DNA from 2 places in the Bacillus sp. M5A3_1b genome. Region 2 is predicted to be linked to the other one. Evidence: a T-box and tRNA genes for the amino acid it is inferred to sense, from the RefSeq annotation. Region 2 holds a T-box; the other holds one or more tRNA genes.
What was found. A T-box is a leader RNA that pairs with one kind of tRNA and senses whether it is charged. The one in region 2 lies ahead of thrS (threonine--tRNA ligase), so its partner is inferred to be a tRNA-Thr.
Positions count from the first base shown of each region.

Region 1: it encodes a tRNA-Thr, which carries the amino acid that the T-box ahead of thrS (threonine--tRNA ligase) is inferred to sense. The anticodon was not compared.

Region 1 is NZ_JBKEZY010000001.1:1,131,539-1,141,970, reverse strand. It holds tRNA gene ACLBWW_RS06135 (tRNA-Gly) at 1-35, shown strand, start outside; tRNA gene ACLBWW_RS06130 (tRNA-Leu) at 52-140, shown strand; tRNA gene ACLBWW_RS06125 (tRNA-Arg) at 144-217, shown strand; tRNA gene ACLBWW_RS06120 (tRNA-Pro) at 228-301, shown strand; tRNA gene ACLBWW_RS06115 (tRNA-Ala) at 316-388, shown strand; tRNA gene ACLBWW_RS06110 (tRNA-Met) at 409-485, shown strand; tRNA gene ACLBWW_RS06105 (tRNA-Ile) at 490-566, shown strand; tRNA gene ACLBWW_RS06100 (tRNA-Ser) at 584-676, shown strand; tRNA gene ACLBWW_RS06095 (tRNA-Met) at 704-780, shown strand; tRNA gene ACLBWW_RS06090 (tRNA-Asp) at 784-859, shown strand; tRNA gene ACLBWW_RS06085 (tRNA-Phe) at 874-949, shown strand; tRNA gene ACLBWW_RS06080 (tRNA-Thr) at 964-1,039, shown strand; tRNA gene ACLBWW_RS06075 (tRNA-Lys) at 1,050-1,125, shown strand; tRNA gene ACLBWW_RS06070 (tRNA-Gly) at 1,139-1,209, shown strand; tRNA gene ACLBWW_RS06065 (tRNA-Ile) at 1,220-1,296, shown strand; tRNA gene ACLBWW_RS06060 (tRNA-Asn) at 1,304-1,378, shown strand; tRNA gene ACLBWW_RS06055 (tRNA-Ser) at 1,385-1,475, shown strand; tRNA gene ACLBWW_RS06050 (tRNA-Glu) at 1,481-1,552, shown strand; gene ACLBWW_RS06045 (sigma-70 family RNA polymerase sigma factor) at 1,759-2,289, shown strand; gene ACLBWW_RS06040 (DUF4179 domain-containing protein) at 2,282-3,310, shown strand; gene ACLBWW_RS06035 (L-lactate dehydrogenase) at 3,889-4,833, shown strand; gene ACLBWW_RS06030 (S8 family serine peptidase) at 5,160-9,383, opposite strand; gene ACLBWW_RS06025 (CalY family protein) at 9,416-10,021, opposite strand.
Region 2 is NZ_JBKEZY010000001.1:828,528-838,959, reverse strand. It holds gene dnaI (primosomal protein DnaI) at 1-392, shown strand, start outside; gene ytxC (putative sporulation protein YtxC) at 672-1,553, shown strand; T-box leader at 1,585-1,814, shown strand; gene thrS (threonine--tRNA ligase) at 1,862-3,799, shown strand; ribosomal protein L20 leader region at 4,010-4,130, shown strand; gene infC (translation initiation factor IF-3) at 4,193-4,696, shown strand; gene rpmI (50S ribosomal protein L35) at 4,718-4,918, shown strand; gene rplT (50S ribosomal protein L20) at 4,956-5,312, shown strand; gene ACLBWW_RS04385 (dUTP diphosphatase) at 5,782-6,273, shown strand; gene ACLBWW_RS04380 (M42 family metallopeptidase) at 6,343-7,428, shown strand; gene ACLBWW_RS04375 (TetR/AcrR family transcriptional regulator) at 7,469-8,086, opposite strand; gene ACLBWW_RS04370 (HlyD family secretion protein) at 8,384-9,037, shown strand; gene ACLBWW_RS04365 (DHA2 family efflux MFS transporter permease subunit) at 9,050-10,432, shown strand, end outside.

The DNA of each region.
Region 1 (10,432 bases), 300 kb from region 2:
TGGGGTCGCGGGTTCGAATCCCGTCTTCCGCTCCAATTTTCAATATGACATGCCGGGGTGGCGGAACAGGCAGACGCACAGGACTTAAAATCCTGCGGTGGGTGACCACCGTGCGGGTTCGACCCCCGCCCTCGGCACCATATGCGCCCGTAGCTCAATTGGATAGAGCGTTTGACTACGGATCAAGAGGTTAGGGGTTCGACTCCTCTCGGGCGCGCTTTTATTAACGGGAAGTGGCTCAGCTTGGTAGAGCACCTGGTTTGGGACCAGGGGGTCGCAGGTTCAAATCCTGTCTTCCCGATTTTCCAAAAACACGGGGCCTTAGCTCAGCTGGGAGAGCGCCTGCCTTGCACGCAGGAGGTCAGCGGTTCGATCCCGCTAGGCTCCACTTATTTTAATATATTTTATGGCGGTGTAGCTCAGCTGGCTAGAGCGTACGGTTCATACCCGTGAGGTCGGGGGTTCGATCCCCTCCGCCGCTACCATAAAGGACCTTTAGCTCAGCTGGTTAGAGCAGACGGCTCATAACCGTCCGGTCGTAGGTTCGAGTCCTACAAGGTCCACCACTAAAGCTTTATATCTCGGAGGTATACCCAAGTTCGGCTGAAGGGATCGGTCTTGAAAACCGACAGGCGGCGAGAGTCGCGCGGGGGTTCGAATCCCTCTACCTCCTCCATTTTTTCTAAATTAAATATTTTATCATCGCGGGGTGGAGCAGCACGGTAGCTCGTCGGGCTCATAACCCGAAGGTCGCAGGTTCAAATCCTGTCCCCGCAACCAAATGGTCCCGTGGTGTAGTGGTTAACATGCCTGCCTGTCACGCAGGAGATCGCCGGTTCGACCCCGGTCGGGACCGCCATTTTTTTACATAAAGGCTCGGTAGCTCAGTCGGTAGAGCAGAGGACTGAAAATCCTCGTGTCGGCGGTTCGATTCCGTCCCGAGCCACCATTTTGAAGTCGCAAGCCGACTTAGCTCAACTGGTAGAGCAACTGACTTGTAATCAGTAGGTTGGGGGTTCAAGTCCTCTAGTCGGCACCACTTTCAAAATGAGCCATTAGCTCAGTTGGTAGAGCATCTGACTTTTAATCAGAGGGTCGAAGGTTCGAATCCTTCATGGCTCACCATTTACAATTTAATGCGGGTGTAGTTTAGTGGTAAAACAAGAGCCTTCCAAGCTCTGGTCGAGAGTTCGATTCTCTTCACCCGCTTTTCAATTATGGGCCTATAGCTCAGCTGGTTAGAGCGCACGCCTGATAAGCGTGAGGTCGATGGTTCGAGTCCATTTAGGCCCACCATAATTATTCCGCAGTAGCTCAGTGGTAGAGCTATCGGCTGTTAACCGATCGGTCGTAGGTTCGAGTCCTACCTGCGGAGCCATATTATAGAGAAGTACCCAAGTGGCTCAAGGGGCTCCCCTGCTAAGGGAGTAGATCGCGAACGCGGTGCGAGGGTTCGAATCCCTTCTTCTCTGCCAGAATTGGCCCGTTGGTCAAGTGGTTAAGACACCGCCCTTTCACGGCGGTAACACGGGTTCGAATCCCGTACGGGTCATACTAAAAGAGATAGCATAATCTGCTATCTCTTTTTTGTTTTGTAAAAGCGGACTTTGGATAGTCTGCTTTTTTTATGGATTTTTTGTGGCATTAGTGCTTGATAGTAATCATTGCAATAAGTTGTAGGAGATATATATACACTTATTTTTGCAACCTTTTTATTCTCTCATTCGACTATATTAGTAAAGGGAGGAAGAAATAAAAATGGACATAGCCTATCTAGTAAAACAAGCGACAAGAGGAAATGATCAAGCATTTGAACAACTTATTACTTTTGTTCGCCCAAAACTATATCGAACAGCTTATTCTTATGTAAGAAATGAACAAGATGCACTGGATATATACCAAGAAACAATTTATGAAGCATATCTTTCATTGAGAAAGTTAAAAAAGCCGGAGAAATTTCAAAGTTGGATTACTAAAATTCTTGTTTTTAAATCCATTGATTTTGTAAGAAAATCCTCTAGACAACTTGTTGCGAATGATGAAATGTTTTCTAATTTATGTGCAGAAGAGAGCATGAATAAATTAGAGCAATCGTTGGATTTAATCGAGGCATTTAATTTCTTAGATCCTACTTACAAAACTATTATTGTATTAAGGTATTATCACGATTTATCTATTAAGGAAATTGCTGAGGTTCTTAATTCTCCAGAAGGAACGGTAAAATCTCAATTACATCGAGCAAAGCAAGCTTTACGCCCCATTTTAAAGGAGGGATATAGTTATGAATAAAGAAGAATTTAATCACCATATCAATGATATTCCTATACCAGAAGACAGGTTAATTCAAAGAGAAAAAACAGCCATTCTTCAAGCTAAGAAAAATCAATACCGTAGAACCAAAACAATCAAGTATTCTAGTCTTGTTGCTTGTGGAATATGTGTTTCTCTCTTAGGTTTTGGATTCATTTCTCCTACTATGGCAAAGACATTATCGAGTGTTCCAGTTATAGGCCCCATTTATGCGCAATTTAATGATATTGCTTCTGATAAAATTGAAAAGGATGAGCTTGCTACATCAATTGAAAGACAAGATAACCATAGTGGTTTAACGATGAATGTGAAAGAAGCTGTTTACGATGGTGGACGTTTAGTGATCACAGTTGAATACAAAGGAGAAAATACTATTTCAAATACCAATGAAGAGAAAGCTGGACTTAGTTATGTAACCATTAATGGGAAAGAAGTCAGATCTGCAATTGGTTCTACTTCACAGAAATCAAAAGAAGGAAACACCATTATCGAGCAGCATGAATTTACTCTGGCTAATTACGGTGAATTTGGTGATAAAATTGATGTTTCCGTCCATGGGGAAGATTTATTTGGAAAAACAGGAACATGGAACGTAGCATTTCCTCTCACAAAAGTTGAAGGTGAGATTCATAAATTCACTCCTAATATAAAAACATTAACGAAAGATAATTTATATGCATTAACAGTAAATCAAGTAACCTTTTCTTCACTTTCAACGAGGATTGATTTGACCTTTGATTATCCAAAAGAAATGGAAGTTAATGATAGCTGGCCAGCACTTGATTATACAGTTACTGATGATAAAGGAAAAATCTACGAAGGAGTCAGCTTGCAAGTTGGTAGTACGGGACTATATGGACACCATATTGTTTTAGCTCTTCCGCCGATGGATAATCCTCCAAAATCCTTAACAATTGAGCCCGCGTATCTTAATGGTCTAAATGATACATTAAAAAATGGAGGTGCTGAAGATTTAAAAACGACTGTGTTGCTACAATAATTAAAGAGCTTTGCTAGGTTCACATGTTTATTGACTGTTAATAAGTGACGGTATGTTAATTTGACGTGTATGGAAAAAACATCGCTGTCCAGCTAAGATAAATTTGTATCCGTATAATCAAAAAACGCTATTCTTTTGTAGAAATATACAGAAAGGATGGCGTTTTTAATGCTGTTATTATTGTCGAGTTTTGTCGGTAAGTCGATATATTGCAAAAATCGCTGATATAATTTGAGTTACGGTCGATATATTCTAAAAATCGCTGATATATTTGGAGTTACGATCGATATATTCTAAAAATCGCCGGTATAATTTCACTTACCGACAAAAACCACAAGAAGAACCCTTTCACAATCTAAAGAAAACACCTAATTTGGTATGGATTCCACACCTATTCCAATAACTTTACACTCTATGTGAAAAAGTTCACAAATAGGTCATAATTTGTGAAGTAATTCACAATTATACGTGCTACAATATGAATGTAAAGAAGTTAAACAACATTAAATTAGTATTTTAATTAATTACTTAAACAATCATAAAAAAATAGATGTGAACAATAGAGAGGGGAAATTACCATGAAAAAAGGTATCAATCGTGTAGTATTAGTAGGAACAGGAGCTGTAGGTTGTAGTTACGCTTACTCAATGATCAACCAAGGTGTAGCTGAAGAATTCGTATTAGTAGATGTTAATGAAGCAAAAGCAGAAGGGGAAGCAATGGACTTAAGCCATGCGGTACCATTCTCTCCATCACCAACAAAAGTTTGGAGCGGTAGCTATGCAGATTGTAAAGATGCAGATCTAGTTGTTATCACTGCTGGATTACCACAAAAGCCAGGTGAAACTCGTTTAGACTTAGTTGAGAAAAATACAAAGATCTTTAAACAAATCGTGCGCGGCATTATGGATAGCGGGTTCGATGGAATTTTCTTAATCGCTACAAACCCAGTTGATATTTTAACTTACGTAACTTGGAAAGAATCTGGTTTACCAAAAGAGCGTGTAATCGGTTCTGGTACTACTTTAGACTCTGCTCGTTTCCGTTACATGTTAGGTGACTACTTAGATGTAGATCCACGTAACGTTCATGCTTACATCGTTGGTGAGCACGGTGACACTGAACTTCCAGTATGGAGCCACGCTACTGTAGGTGTACAAAAGTTAGAAACAATCTTAGCTAACAACGAGCAGTACAAACAAGAAGACTTAGATAAAATCTTCGAAAATGTACGCGATGCAGCTTATCATATCATCGAACGTAAAGGTGCAACTTACTACGGAATCGGTATGTCACTACTTCGTGTAACTAAAGCAATCTTAAGCAACGAGAACAGCGTATTAACTGTATCGGCATACCTTGAAGGTCAATATGGTGAGAAAGATGCTTTCGTAGGTGTTCCAGCTGTTATTAACCGCGAAGGTGTACGTGAAATCGTAGAACTTGAGCTAAATGAAGAAGAAAAAGCGAAATTCGCTCATTCTGTAAAAGTATTAAAAGAAACAATGGCACCAGTACTATAATAATTGCTAAATAATTCAGAGGCGGGAAACTGCTTCCTACCTCTGAGTTTTTATATAATTTAATATAAATTCCTTTTCCGGTTTCCCTTGTATATCCCCAATATACCCCTTTTGCTGGATAAGGGTCGTTTATAGAAAAGAGCACTCTACTTTATATAGAGTGCTCTTTATTATCCCGCTATTTGCCGGGCAGTAAGATCCCCACCTCAAAATGCAGCGAAAGCAACGAAGTTAGTTTGGTGATCAACTGCTCGTAAAAGCCCGATTGGTGAGGGCTAATAATCAGTGGGGGATGAACACCCCCCACTGATTAAAGTTTCACTTTATCATTTTTTAGGTGTTAATCCTAATTTCTTTAAAATATCTGCCAGTGTACCGCTTTTTGATTTTTCAACAGGTATTTGTGATTTAGATGCATCCGGTCCTTTTTTCAAGAAGTTCTTTTCAACGAAACGAATATCTTTTTCGTCGACAATGCCATCTTTGTTAAGGTCGCCGTCTTTTACAGATAGTCCTTTTTTACCATAGTTGCTAGCGATAATTTCAGCATCTTTTATATCAATTACTTTATCTCCATTTACATCACCGGCAAGATTTTCATCAGGTCGTGCATAATAATATTGGCCAAGCAGCTTACCATCTTTTTCAGTACCTAATTTCGTTGTTAGTCGGCTTGTTAAATGCCCTGGAACCTCCACGTATAAGTTATAATCACGTTTATTAACAGGAAGTCCATTTAGTTTAAAGTAACCGTATTTATCAAGTGAGCCTTCAAACTTATGACGGTAAGAATCCGTTGCATATACTTTTACACCAAGCTTTGTATAATCGAATTTCTCATCTAAATATCCACGTTCATTTAAGAATGCACCAGGTTTAATATTTCCTTCTACTTTTGAGTTTAAAGACATAACTGAGAATGTTTGATCTTGAAGGACACGCATTCTATTTGGCTCTGATTCACCTTGTTTCCAGTAAGCAAACACTGCTAAATCTAATTGAGCATTTGCTTCATAAAATTCATCATTTTCTACTTTGAAAGTTACATCAATGAACGGGAAATCACCATCTAATCCGCCGAAGTTTTTATCATCAATAGCCCCGCCTACTGTAACAGAACCTTCTTCTAGTTTCGGTTCATTTACTTTTGCTGTTACCCCTTTTTCGGAAAGGAGCTTTTCAAAAGCAGGATTCAATTTCGCATTTGCAAATTTGAAGTTTTTCTCTAGGAATTCTACGTTAAATTCTCCAGACACAAATTGTTTTACATGTTTGGCGTTTAGCGTCACAGTGAATTCATCATCTTTATATAATTCCTTTTTATCGTAACTAGCTTTTGCATATTGAGCGCCTTGCGGGATAAACCAATAGTTATTTACACCGCTCGGGTAGTCAGGACCTGCAGTTGCATAATCGAAAATATATACGCCTGTATTCATTGGGCCTTCCACCTTAAAGGATTCAGGAGTAATGCCAACTTTAAAGTCACCATTTGCATTAATAGGCAAAAACTTATGCAAGTATGGAGAATAATCATAGTACATAACACCGTTCGCTTCTTGCGTAATGTTAAATCCTTTTCCTTTTAAGTAGTCAACGTTAGAATCATATACATTTCCTTTAATCCATAGTGCTTTTTTACCGTCTTCTACTGTATAGTTTTCTTCATTTAATTCATAAATACCAGGCTGTAATCCAGTTAATTTCACTTCTGGCGGTGTATTATCAATTACGACATAATCGCCTTTCACACGTGCTTTTCCGGCTTTATCATAGCCAACAAATTCAATTGTGTAATCACCTTCTGGTAAGTCGATTTTCTCATCACCAATTGGTTTTGCAGGATCATTTGTAAAAGGATACACTCTGCCGTTAAAGAATGAATCTAAGTAGTAATACACGTCCGTTTTTAGTCCACTCGTGTTTAACGTTCCGATGAAGCCGAGAGCCTTATTTGTTTTCGAATCTTTCACGATAAGATCTAACGTCTCCAGTTCGCTATTTAATTGGAATGCCCCGTGCAAATACGATTCACGGTATGGATTGAATGTAGATGTATCAGTTGAGATTGTTTTTCTTGATAACAGTGCATTTTCAATACCAGGCTCTGATACACGAATAGAGAACGGAATTTGATACGTTTCTTCTTTATTTTTCGTGTTTGTAATATGGATGTATCCTTCATATCGGCCTTGCTTTGCACCAGCTGGAATATTAATTTTTGCTTCAATTTCATCTGATTTGCCGGCATCAATCGTAATTGTTTCAGCAGTAGAAACTTTTACACCGTTTGCGGCAGCATCGTTAATAGCAGAAGATGCTGGTGTATAAGAAATTTCTGTTTTAAATTCTTTCTTCTCTTGTTTATTGCGATTTTTAACTTTAATTTTTCGTTTTTGTTCAAGAGATTCCCCGTCTTTTTGATAGTACTTACCGAATGCAATGGATCCAGTTTCTTCAGGTACTTCAATCACTTCATCATTTACAATTGTTTTTGTCGTATCTAACACTTTAAAACTTGTTTCCGTATGAACAGAGTTATAAGCATCTACTCGTCCAGCTCCCACTTCATATACGGAATACTTTTCTTTTAAATCATCAGCTGTGTTCATAAGAGATGCTTTTACATCGAATGGAGAGTATTCTGGATGTTCTTGTAAAATAAGAGCAGCAACGCCAGCGATATGAGGAGATGCCATGGATGTTCCTTGCATACGTTCATAGGAAACATCGTAGTTTTCGCCCTCTTGTGGGTCGTTAATATATTCAGGTACTGTTGAAAGTACCGCAACACCAGGTGCTGTAATATCCGGTTTAATATCATCATTTGATGTAACAGGGCCGCGTGAGCTAAAGTCTGCAAGATGATCGCCTTCTGTTTGAATGTAATTGATTTCATCGAAAGTAAAGGATGTATTACCTTGTTCGATTTGAGCTTTTAGTTTTTCACCATCTTCTTTCGTTAGGCGGAATGCTGGAATGTATTTTGTGCTTTCGCCAACGTAGAAAGGGATTTCTCCGTCCACATTGTTATAAATAATAACTGCTTTTGCACCAGCTTGTTTCGCATTCGCGATTTTTTCATCAAATGAGAGTGTACCACGTGCAACGAGAGCAATTTTTCCTTTTACATCTTTTTTACTAAATTCGTCAGGCGTACCGATTCCGACAGATTCAATAGGTAAGGATTGTCCTTTGAAATCTTCTATTTTATCAGTGAAGTTTTTGCCGAATAAAATTAGGTTAGGGAATTGTAATTGTCCAGCATGACTTGATAATTTCGGTAAGGAAATAGAGCTATCACTTGCTCCAACTGTAATAGCAAATGGAGAAGCACCTGGTGATCCGAGTGTCGCTGGATTTGGACCAGAGTTCCCAGCAGCAACGACTGTAACAACACCAGAAAGCATCGCATTATTAACAGCGATAGACGTTGGATCAAGCGGATTGTTGTTATCGTCACCTAACGATAAGTTAATGACGTTCATACCGTCAGAAATAGATTTATCAATTGCAGCGATAATACCAGAACTATCTCCGCTTCCGTAAGGACCGAGTACACGATAGTTATACAGTTCAATGTCAGGTGCAACACCTTTTACAGCTGAATCTGATTTGTTTTTCTTTTGCGCAGAAACGATACCTGCTACGTGAGTACCATGCGCAGTGTAGAAGGAAGAACCACGATCATCAAATTCAGGAGCACCAGATTGTTGCCACTCTGCATACGTAGTCTCCATCGGATCTGCATCGTTATTAATAAAGTCCCAACCTTTTACAGAGTTTGGGTCTATTTTGCTAGAGTCCTCGCCATTTTTTGCACGGTATCCTTTATAAACATCTTTTAAGTCAGGATGATTGTAATCAATACCTGTATCTAATACACCAACTTTAATTCCTTTTCCAGTAATGCCCTCGCTATGTAACTTATCGACTCCAATTTGTGGAATGCTATCTGTTAGTTTTTGAGGTGCTTTCTGCTCTGCTTGTTTCGGTAAATTTAATTTCACTTCGTAATCTTTCCAAATACGCTTTACAACGCCAATTCGTAACAATTCTTCCACTGTATTTGCAGGTAACGTTAGAGCAACCCCATTTATAGCATGCTTATAAGAACGTTTAATTTGTACAGACTGGAAATTCCCTGATTTTACTGATGAGCTGAATTGATAAAGACGTTTGAGTCCTTTTTGGAATTCCTCATGTTCTTGATCAATACGTGCTTTTATATTTTCAGGAGCAGCTTGTAATCCTTTTTCTTTTTGTTTTAATTCATTAATCTTTACTGGAGCCGTTTGAAATTCTACAATGATATTTACTGGTTCGGAACTACTCGTATTAATATCTGGGGAAATAGTAAAACCAGGATTGGCATCTAACGTTTGTAATGCTTGGCGCTGTTCTTTAGAAAGTTTTGATAGTAAAGACTGGGCGTTTGAAGAGTCAATTTGGTTAATAGGGTTTTCAGCAAGTACATTGAACGGAAGGGTAGTTGAAAATAGAACACCAGCCGTTACAATTCCGGTAACAAAACGATTTTTCTTTTTCATATATAGGCCTCCGATAATTTATATTTTAAAAATTATTTCTCCACGCCTGGTGTTTGTTCTGCATGGAATGTCCAGTTTAGCTGCAGGGAATCACCTTGGAATTTATTTTGATCTTGGTCGTTGTCTTCAAAGGAGAAGAGAACGTGTAAATAATCTGTTTCACCAGATTTAATACCATCTATTAAGTTATGACGTTCTAGAGAAGTAGCTACATCCTCCGGTTTCATAGTTTTTAATTCTGATAGTTTTGTTTCCCACAAAATTTCATGATCATCGTTTGGATTAGATGGCTTTCCATCATTCACTAAAAATTTGACGGTGATGTGATCACCTAAATCTTCACCAGCATTATTTTGCTTTGCATCTGTAACCTCATAGGATGTTTCAAGTGCTACTTTTGCAATATCTAATGTTCCTTTGTTTTCAAGCTTGAAATTTCTTTCAATCAAATCACCTGGTTTTAAATCTTTCACATTAACAATTACGCTTGGGTTAATAGAAAGATCTAGTGTACCAGCTTGAAATGAGTTACTAGATGTTTCAGAATCACTGAAATAGGCGAATACACCGCCGAATGTAAGGGATAAGCCAAGCGTTGCTGTGACAACTCCCATTCCAACTTTTTGTTTTAATGACATAAGAAAGCCCCTTAATATAATTTTTTATCGAACTTTCGCCTGGAGCATGGATAGAGTAAACATAGTGTTTCAGTATGAATTATAGTTGCGAAGGTTCTATGTTCTTTATTGAGAACAAGTATATGCTTATGAATTTTCCATTTCAATAAAATTGTGACGAAAAATGTTGAGAAACATTTTTTTATGACAGATTATTTTGTTACGATTTTAAATGATAACTAGCGAGTAAAATAGGATAAATCTAATGAAATAAAGGTTGAGAAATAAATAATAGGATGAAAGACTAGTAGAGAATGAAGCGTTTGCAATGAATATTCGTCAAAATTCGATATTTTACACAATAAATTTGAATATTTTAAGCGGAATTAAAGAAAAAAACGAATATTTTTAAAAAAATAACAAGGATATTTC
Region 2 (10,432 bases):
CGAATGAACTTGCTCAAAAGAAAATAAGTTCGATGCTCGTATACTTCCCTGAATTTTTACGTGAAATTAAAAGTTCGATTCAAGATAATTCGATTGGGGAAAAGATTGATGCGGTGAAACGCGTACAAGTTTTAATGCTAGATGATATCGGAGCAGAAGCGATGTCAAGTTTTGTGCGTGACGATGTGCTTGGTGCAATTTTGCAATTCCGTATGTTAGAAAACTTACCGACGTTCTTTACGTCTAACTTTGATTTCAAGGAATTGGAACATCATTTAACGTATACACAGCGTGGTGAAGCAGAACAAATGAAAGCAGCACGTATTATGGAACGAATTAAATATTTAGCGAAGCCGATTCCGATTGGCGGGAAAAACCGACGTCATAAGTAAAGAGTAAGCTGAAAAGCTTGCTCTTTTTTTCGTTTTGAACACTTCTCAGAATAGGTGAATTGCAAAACGAAAAACTTCTTATAGAAAATTCATTGTAGCTTGTATCATTTTTTTCTCCCTCCCTTAATATATATAAAATTAGCAAGCCATATTGAGTGGATTTTCTAACGATAGGAAATGTAATTCTACTAAGAGTGAACTTCACGCGGGACGGACTCTTATAGGATTTGTAACGTATAGATACAATCCTTTAGAGCAGGGATAAAAGGGGGGACAAAAGTGATTGAAATTTGCTTCGAAGAAAAAAATGATGCTATGCATGTATATAGACAACTATTGAAAAGAGCGGAACTGTTATATAAGGAAACGAGTGTGTATTTACAGGAACAAAAAGTGGTGATTCACATACCAGTATGTGAATCGAATTATATTGAAAAGATTTTATTGCCGGTAATGGTATATTTCATTGTGAATGTAAAGCAAAATAAGTGGATTTATACAATCTTAAAAGAGAAGTTTTTTTATGAAGAAGAGGAAGAGTGTCATCAAATATTGCATATGGCACAAGAGATTCTAAAGGGAAGAAGAAAAGGGATTGCTCGTGAATTAACACGTCACACATTTGAATCATATATTAAATCTTCTTTAAATAACTGGCTTTGTGATCCGCTTTCGTTCTCGTTTTCATCATATGTTCGTTTTCGCCTTCGTACATATAGGGAAATGGTAGCTAAGCTTGCTGAATTGTCGATTGATGAGTATAAGTTGGAACAAGAATATCAAATGTTTATTGAGACGCTAAGGCAACAAGTGCGTAGCCGAAAATCACGTTTGTCCTGTGTGCATCTTATTTTTGATGAAAGTTTTATTTTCTATGATGATAAAGGTAGACGTTTAAAACAGGAGAAATTGGTCCAATATATAGACGAGGAATTATTAAAGCAAAAGGATGTATATATTGATACGAAAGTAATTGCACCACTTCTTTCTATTTCGCCGAAAAAAATTTATTTATATACGAAAGAACAAGACCATAATATGATTATTACTTTGCGAAATGTATTCCAAGAACGGATCCAATTACATGGATTACATGAGTTTGAGCGCAATGTGAAAAATTTAAAAAATAAAGGTAACGCCCTTGATTTTCTAAGTTTTTGAGCATATAATTACCTACATAAATGAAATATATTGAAATGTCATGATGAGGACATGAGTAGTTTTCTACGATTTTCAGAGAGGGAAGCCTTAGGGTGTGAGCTTCCTAGTACGGGATTATTACTTACCACCTCTAAACTTTAGCAGTGAACGGTTTTTTCTAGTAATTGCTAACGGACAACACCGTTATGTTGAACTTGAGCAATTAACAATAATGTTAATTGGAACAAGGGTGGAACCACGAATTCAACACTCGTCCCTTTTTACGGGATGAGTGTTTTTTATTTTGAAAAAAAGAGGAGTGACCAGTGATGGCAGATGTAGTTAAAATTACTTTCCCTGATGGAGCTGTGAAGGAGTTTCCAAAAGGCGTAACAACTGAAGAAATCGCAGCTTCTATTAGCCCAGGCTTAAAGAAAAAAGCTGTGGCTGGAAAATTAAACGATGAGATGATCGATCTTGTTACACCAATCGAAGAAGATGGTGCAGTTTCTATTATTACATTAGATTCTGAAGATGGCTTATACATTTTACGCCATTCAACAGCCCACCTATTAGCACAAGCGTTAAAACGTTTATATAAAGATGCTAAGCTTGAGCTCGGCATTGGTCCAGTAATTGAAAATGGCTTCTACTACGATATTGATATGGAAGAAGCAATCACAGTTGAAGACTTCAAGAAAATCGAAAAAGAAATGCAAAAAATTGTGAACGAGAACTTAGAAATCGTTCGTCATGAAGTGCCACGTGCAGAAGCACTTCGTCGCTTTGAAGAAATCGGCGATGAGTTAAAATTAGATTTAATTAACGATCTTCCAGAAGATGCAGTTATTTCAATCTATGAGCAAGGCGAATTCTTCGACCTTTGCCGTGGTGTTCACCTTCCATCTACAGGGAAAATTAAAGTATTTAAATTATTAAGCGTTGCAGGTGCTTACTGGCGCGGCGATAGCAATAATAAAATGCTACAACGTATTTACGGTACTGCATTCGTTAAGAAAGCAGAATTAGATGAGCACTTACGTATGCTTGAAGAAGCGAAAGAGCGCGATCACCGTAAATTAGGTAAAGAATTAAAACTATTTACTAATAGCCAAAAAGTAGGACAAGGTTTACCACTTTGGTTACCAAAAGGTGCAACTATCCGCCGCATTATCGAGCGTTACATCGTTGATAAAGAAGCAAGCTTAGGCTATGATCACGTATACACTCCAGTACTAGGAAGCAGAGAGCTTTATGAAACTTCTGGTCACTGGAATCACTACCGTGATGGTATGTTCCCATCAATGGAAATGGATAATGAAGAGTTAGTTCTTCGTCCGATGAACTGCCCTCACCACATGATGGTTTATAAAAATGATATTCACAGCTACCGTGAATTACCAATCCGTATTGCGGAACTTGGAACAATGCACCGCTATGAAATGTCTGGAGCATTATCTGGATTACAACGTGTACGCGGAATGACTTTAAACGATGCGCACATTTTCGTTCGCCCAGATCAAATTAAAGAAGAGTTAAAACGTGTTGTAAACTTAACTCTAGAAGTGTACAAAGATTTTGGTTTAGAGAACTATTCATTCCGTCTATCTTATCGTGACCCAGCTGATACTAAAAAGTACTATGCTGATGATGAGATGTGGGAAAAAGCGCAAGGTATGTTAAAAGAAGCTATGGATGAAATGGGTCTTGATTACTATGAAGCTGAAGGTGAAGCGGCATTCTACGGTCCAAAACTTGACGTTCAAGTTCGTACTGCTCTTGGAAAAGACGAAACACTTTCAACTGTACAATTAGACTTCTTACTTCCAGAACGCTTTGAATTATCTTACGTTGGTGAAGACGGTAAACAACATCGTCCAGTTGTAATTCACCGTGGTGTTGTATCAACTATGGAACGTTTCGTAGCCTTCTTAATTGAAGAATACAAAGGTGCATTCCCAACTTGGTTAGCTCCAGTTCAAGCGCAAGTAATTCCAGTTTCTCCGCAAGTACATTTAGACTATGCGAAGAAAGTACAAGATGAATTACGTCGTGCTGGTATCCGTGTTGAATTAGATACTCGTGAAGAGAAAATTGGTTACAAAATCCGTGAAGCACAAATGCAAAAAATTCCGTACATGCTTGTAGTAGGTGACAATGAAGTAACTGAAAACGGCGTAAACGTACGTAAATATGGTGAACAAAAATCAGAAACAATTGCATTAGATGCTTTTGTTGATATGATTAAAGTAGAAGGAAAACGATAAGACAGAGCCGCGGTATACCGCGGCTTTCGTATGTATTATAAAAAAGAAAAACTAGAAAAAATAACCAAACTATACTTATCATAAAAAAGTATTGCAAGTATGTTAGTTGTTTGTTACAATATTTCTTGTTGTTAGTAAAACACATAGCGTCTTCTTGACAGACGTCATGTCCTATGATAAACTCATCAAGGATAATAGAATATTGTTTTGTGGAACAAGTAGAAGCACCCGCTTCTCACCTGATGGACGCATTCGCAGTTTACAGGTAAATGTATTTCTTACTTAAGAATTTACAAGTGTGGGTGTCGTATGCCCGCACTTTTTTTGTCGGGTTCTATGACTACAAAAGATGTTCTGAAAAAACCTTGGAGGTGGCTTACTATTAGCAAGGATATGATGATTAACGAGCAAATTCGTGCACGTGAAGTACGTTTAGTTGGTGCAAATGGCGATCAACTTGGAATCAAGTCTCGTAATGATGCTTTAGACTTAGCTGCAAATCTTAATCTTGATTTAGTATTAGTTGCTCCAAATGCGAAACCGCCAGTATGCCGCATTATGGACTACGGTAAATTCCGCTTTGAGCAACAGAAGAAAGAAAAAGAACAGCGCAAAAATCAAAAAGTAATTAGCATGAAAGAAGTTCGTTTAAGTCCAACAATTGATGAACACGACTTTAACACAAAACTTCGTAATGCTATCAAGTTTTTAGAGAAAGGCGACAAGGTTAAAGCGTCAATTCGCTTTAAAGGACGTGCCATTACTCATAAAGAAATCGGTCAACGTGTTTTAGATCGCTTCTCAGAAGCTTGTGCTGAAGTTAGTACAATTGAATCTAAGCCTAAAATGGAAGGACGTAGTATGTTCTTAGTTTTAGCACCGAAAAACGATAAGTAATAGATAGAGGAGGAAATACCTATGCCTAAACAAAAAACTCATCGCGGCTCTGCAAAGCGTTTCAAAAAGACTGGATCAGGTAAACTGAAACGTTCTCACGCTTACACAAGCCATTTATTCGCTAACAAATCTACAAAAGCTAAACGTAAACTACGTAAAGCTGGTGTAGTAAGCGCTGGTGACTTCAAACGCATTCGTCAAATGCTTGACAACTTAAAATAAGTTCGGCTGATATATAGAACAATTAGGAGGTAATATTATGCCAAGAGTAAAAGGTGGTACAGTTACTCGTCAACGTCGTAAAAAAGTTATAAAATTAGCAAAAGGTTACTACGGTTCTAAGAGTACATTATTCAAGGTTGCTAACCAACAGGTTATGAAATCTCTAATGTATGCATTCCGTGACCGTCGTCAAAAGAAACGTGACTTCCGTAAATTATGGATTACACGTATCAACGCAGCAGCTCGTATGAATGGTCTTTCTTACAGCCGTTTAATGCACGGTCTTAAAAATGCTGGCATCGAAGTTAACCGCAAGATGCTTGCTGACTTAGCTGTTCATGACGAAAAAGCTTTCGCTGAATTAGCAACAGTTGCAAAAAACAACATTAACTAATTAATTAGTTGAAACCTTAGAAGATTTTTCTTCTAAGGTTTTTTATTTGTATGCAAAGAGAAGTATGTCGTTATCGATATGACAAAATCAATATAAAAGCTATAGCGATATAGAAGAATATACATATGAAGCTAGGAGAATTCTCCTGGCTTTTTTCAATTATCCCCCTTTGGAAAGAAGAGTATCTTTCCTACCTGAAACGACACTGCTATAATGGAAAGATGATATGGAACTTTCATCAGATAAAATAAATTTTTTATCAGTGGACAATCCCCGGATAATGATTAACTATCACCAATCCGAGTGAACAATCTAATCGTGATGATTGAAACGTATTTGTGAATTAAGGACAAGCTATTTTGTAAAGAGATAAATGGCTGACTTATTAATAAGAAACGAAAAATAATAATGAACTTTGAGATGAAACAACATTGTTGCGTAAAATGCGATGTTGGAGGAGGACAATAGAATGGACTTACTACAACTGTTTAAATTACAAAAAGAATTAGATGACCGTATTGTGAAAGAGCATGATTTACAACCGAAAAAGTTGTTAAAAGAAAAAATGTTAGCTCTTCTTGTAGAAATTGGAGAACTTGCAAATGAAACACGTTGTTTTAAATATTGGAGCAACAAACCAGCATCAGAACGTGAAGTAATATTAGAAGAATACGTAGATGGCTTGCATTTTATTTTATCAATCGGAATTGATTTAGGTATTGATAAAAACTTCCTATTCTATAAATGTGCACAAACGAATAAAACACAAGTAGAAATTTTCTTAGACACATATGCGAAAGTAATTCGTTTTACAGATCAACCATCTATTACGAACTATATTGAATTATTTACAAGCTACCTTCGACTTGGACAAGCGCTAGAGTTTGAGCAAGAAGAAATTGAAAAGGCATATTTAGATAAAAATGAAGTAAATCATCAGCGTCAAACACAAGGATACTGATTTAATTTTTGAATATTTCAATTTCCTTTTGTATAATGAAGTGACTGAAGAAAAAGGAGGGTGTTGGCAATGACAAAATTAGACGCGACATTGACAATGCTAAAAGAATTAACAGATGCACGTGGTATTGCGGGTAACGAGCGTGAACCACGCGAAGTAATGAAGAAATATATTGAGCCGTTTGCGGACGAACTTTCTACTGATAATTTAGGAAGTTTAGTTGCGAAAAAAATAGGGGAAGAAAACGGCCCGAAAATTATGGTTGCAGGTCATTTAGATGAAGTTGGCTTTATGATTACGCAAATTGATGACAAAGGTTTCCTTCGTTTCCAAACAGTTGGTGGCTGGTGGTCACAAGTTATGCTTGCGCAGCGCGTGACAATTGTAACGCGTAAAGGAGATGTAACAGGTGTAATTGGTTCAAAACCACCACACATCTTACCTCCAGAAGCGCGTAAAAAGCCAGTTGAAATTAAAGACATGTTCATCGATATTGGTGCTTCTAGCCAAGAAGAGGCAATGGAGTGGGGCGTACGACCTGGCGATCAAGTTGTACCTTACTTTGAATTCCAAGTGATGAAAAATGAAAAAATGTTACTTGCAAAAGCATGGGATAACCGAATTGGTTGTGCAATTGCAATTGACGTATTAAAACAATTAAAAGATGAAAAGCATCCAAACGTTGTATACGGCGTAGGGACTGTACAAGAAGAAGTTGGTCTTCGTGGTGCGAAAACATCTGCGAACTATATTAAACCAGATATCGCATTCGCCGTAGATGTTGGTATCGCTGGTGACACACCAGGTGTAACGGCAAAAGAAGCGCAAAGTAAAATGGGTGATGGACCACAGATCATTTTATATGATGCTTCTGTTATTGGACATACAGGTTTACGTGACTTTGTAGTTGATGTTGCTGACGAATTACAAATCCCGTATCAATATGATTCAGTAGCGGGCGGTGGAACGGATGCAGGCGCAATTCACATTTCTGCAAATGGTATTCCGTCTATGGCAATTACAATTGCAACGCGCTACATTCATTCTCATGCGGCAATGTTACATCGTGATGACTATGAAAATGCAGTGAAGTTAATTGTAGAAGTTATTAAACGTCTTGATAAAGAGGCTGTACATAACATTACATTTAATTAATAGAAAAAGCGAAGGAGATTTTCCTTCGCTTTTTTATGTTTTAAAAAGGTCGTTCTAATCCTGCAGCAGTATGAGCACCTAAAATGATTAAACGAGTTAATTGCATGGCCATAAAATGCGGGGTATAAATCATCCCTCTTTTTAACCATGACATAATCATCCCGATATGAGCTCCTGTCACATAACTAATTAAAATATCACGAGGAACCATAAGATCTTTATCATCTGGCTGTGAAATAGACAGGCTTAATGTTAAATGTGTTTGTATTGTTTTCATCATTTTATAAGAGTAGTTTCCAGCGGCTTTATCACCAAGCATAACGTTATAGAAGTTCACATTTTCTGCAATATGTTCGAACAAAGCCAAAAATGTCGGATGTGGTGAATCAAATGTAAGTTGAAAATCTTCTTTATTTCTATTTTTCGGCTTAATAACTTCTGTTAACTTCTCTAACATTTCTTCAATGCTTTTGTCTAATAGGTCATATTTATCATGGTAATGGCTATAAAACGTAGCGCGATTTACAGGAGCACGTTCTGCAATATGTTGAACAGTTACATCATCAAATCCTTTTTCGCCTACTAAAGCGACAAAAGCATCCTGTATGAGTTGTCTCGTCCGCTTTACACGTGGATCATTTGTATTTTTAATAGACATTTTTACTTCTCCTCGTTTAATTTTCTATACTTAAACAACATATAGGTATTATATTGTTGTTTAAGCGACATTTCATACTTAAATTGTCGGTTGTAGATTCAAAATAATTATTTATAATTATAAACGATAGTCCTTCAGAAATCAGCACCGCTCGCAGGTAGATAAATTTCAATTTACACCGCAGATGGTGTGATTTTTTTGTCTAAAAGTTAATATAATTAACAATTAAACAATCTAAACAATAAGGACGTAAATAGTTTAGAAAAAAATTATATGCGATATAAGGAGAGGAATGCAATGAATCAGTTTCGAAGAATGGTGATTATCAACATTATCACATTAATTGTACTAGTTGGCGGTGGTATTGGCGGTTATTACTATTACAATCAAGCGGAAAATTATTTAAAAACAGAAAATGCAAAAATTGATGGAAAGGTAATTCCGATTGCATCACCAGTAGCAGGTAAATTAACTGACTGGAAAGCTGAAGTAGGAAAGAATTACAATGAAAATGATAAATTAGGTGCTGTTACTGTAGCGGCAGCAAATGGAGAACAAACAGTAGATGTAACAATTCCACAAAATGCAACAATTGTACAATCAAATGCAACAACAAATGCTTTCGTTGGAGCAGGTAGCCCAATTGCTTATGCATTTGATATGAACAATTTATGGGTAACAGCAAACATTGAAGAAACAGATGTTGACGATGTACAAAAAGGTCAAGATGTAGATGTGTATGTAGATGCATACCCAGATACAACTTTATCAGGAAAAGTAGAGCAAGTTGGATTAACAACAGCGAATACATTCTCTATGTTACCATCAAGCAACGCAACAGCGAACTATACGAAAGTAACACAAGTAGTACCAGTTAAAATTTCTTTAGATCATAGTAAATCAGTAAATATTGTTCCTGGAATGAATGTGTCAGTTCGTATTCATAAGTAAGGGGGAGATGAGATGTCCTCAATTGCAATTGCAGGATATGCACTATTTTGTATAATCGTCTTCTTCCTTGTAAATCGTCTTTTACGAAAGAAAAAAACGAACGTGGGAGAAGAACAAGTCCCAGCCGTAAATAAAATAGAAGTAAGTAAGGTAGAAACAGAAGAGAAAGAAATTGAACGAAAGCAAGAAGCAGAAATTTCTAATGTAGTTGAGTTAGAAACAGGAAAGCAAGAAGAAGTAAAACAAGAAAAAGAAGAGCCGAAAAAACAAATGTCTACGCCTGTAGAAAATGTGAACGTAAAAGCAGTTGTAGCTGTATTAATTCTCGGCATGTTCGTTTCTATTTTAAACCAAACAATTATTAACGTTGCATTGCCTCCGTTAATGAATGAATTTAACGTATCAACTTCAACAGCACAATGGTTAATTACAGGTTTCATGCTTGTAAATGGTATTTTAGTACCGATTAGTGCCTTTTTAGTTTCACGATTTACGTATCGTAAATTATTCGTAGCGGCAATGTTATTCTTCACGGTAGGATCTATCATTTGTGCTACTTCAGGAAACTTTACAATGATGATGACGGGCCGCGTTATTCAGGCGGTGGGTGCAGGTATTTTAATGCCGGTTGGTATGAATATTTTCATGACATTATTCCCGCCTCATAAGCGCGGAGCAGCGATGGGACTACTAGGTGTAGCGATGATTTTAGCACCAGCTATCGGACCAACTGTAACGGGCTGGGTGATTGAAAACTATAGCTGGAACTTAATGTTCTATGCGATGTTTATTATCGGTTTAATTATTACATTCCTATCTTTAAAATTCTTTACACTAGCTCAGCCGGTATCTAAAACGAAGTTAGATGTATTCGGTGTTGTTAGTTCAAGTATTGGACTAGGTAGCTTATTGTACGGATTTAGTGAAGCAGGAAATAATAGTTGGACTAGTGCAGAGGTTGTTATTTCACTTATCATTGGTGTAGTAGGTATTGCGGTATTTATTTGGAGAGAGCTAACAACGGACAATAAAATGCTTGATTTACAAGTGTTTAAATACCCAGTATTTACTTTTACTTTAGTAATTAATGCAATTGTTACGATGGCATTATTCGGAGGTATGTTATTACTTCCGGTATATCTGCAAAACATTCGCGGTTTCACACCGATAGAATCAGGTTTATTACTACTTCCAGGATCATTAATTATGGGGATCATGGGACCTATTGCAGGTAAACTATTTGATAAGTATGGTATTCGTCCGTTAGCAATTGTCGGTTTAGCCATTACAACGTTTGCGACATATGAATTCACAACGTTATCAATGGATACACCGTATAGTGTAATTATGACGGATTATATTATACGTTCGATTGGTATGTCATTTATTATGATG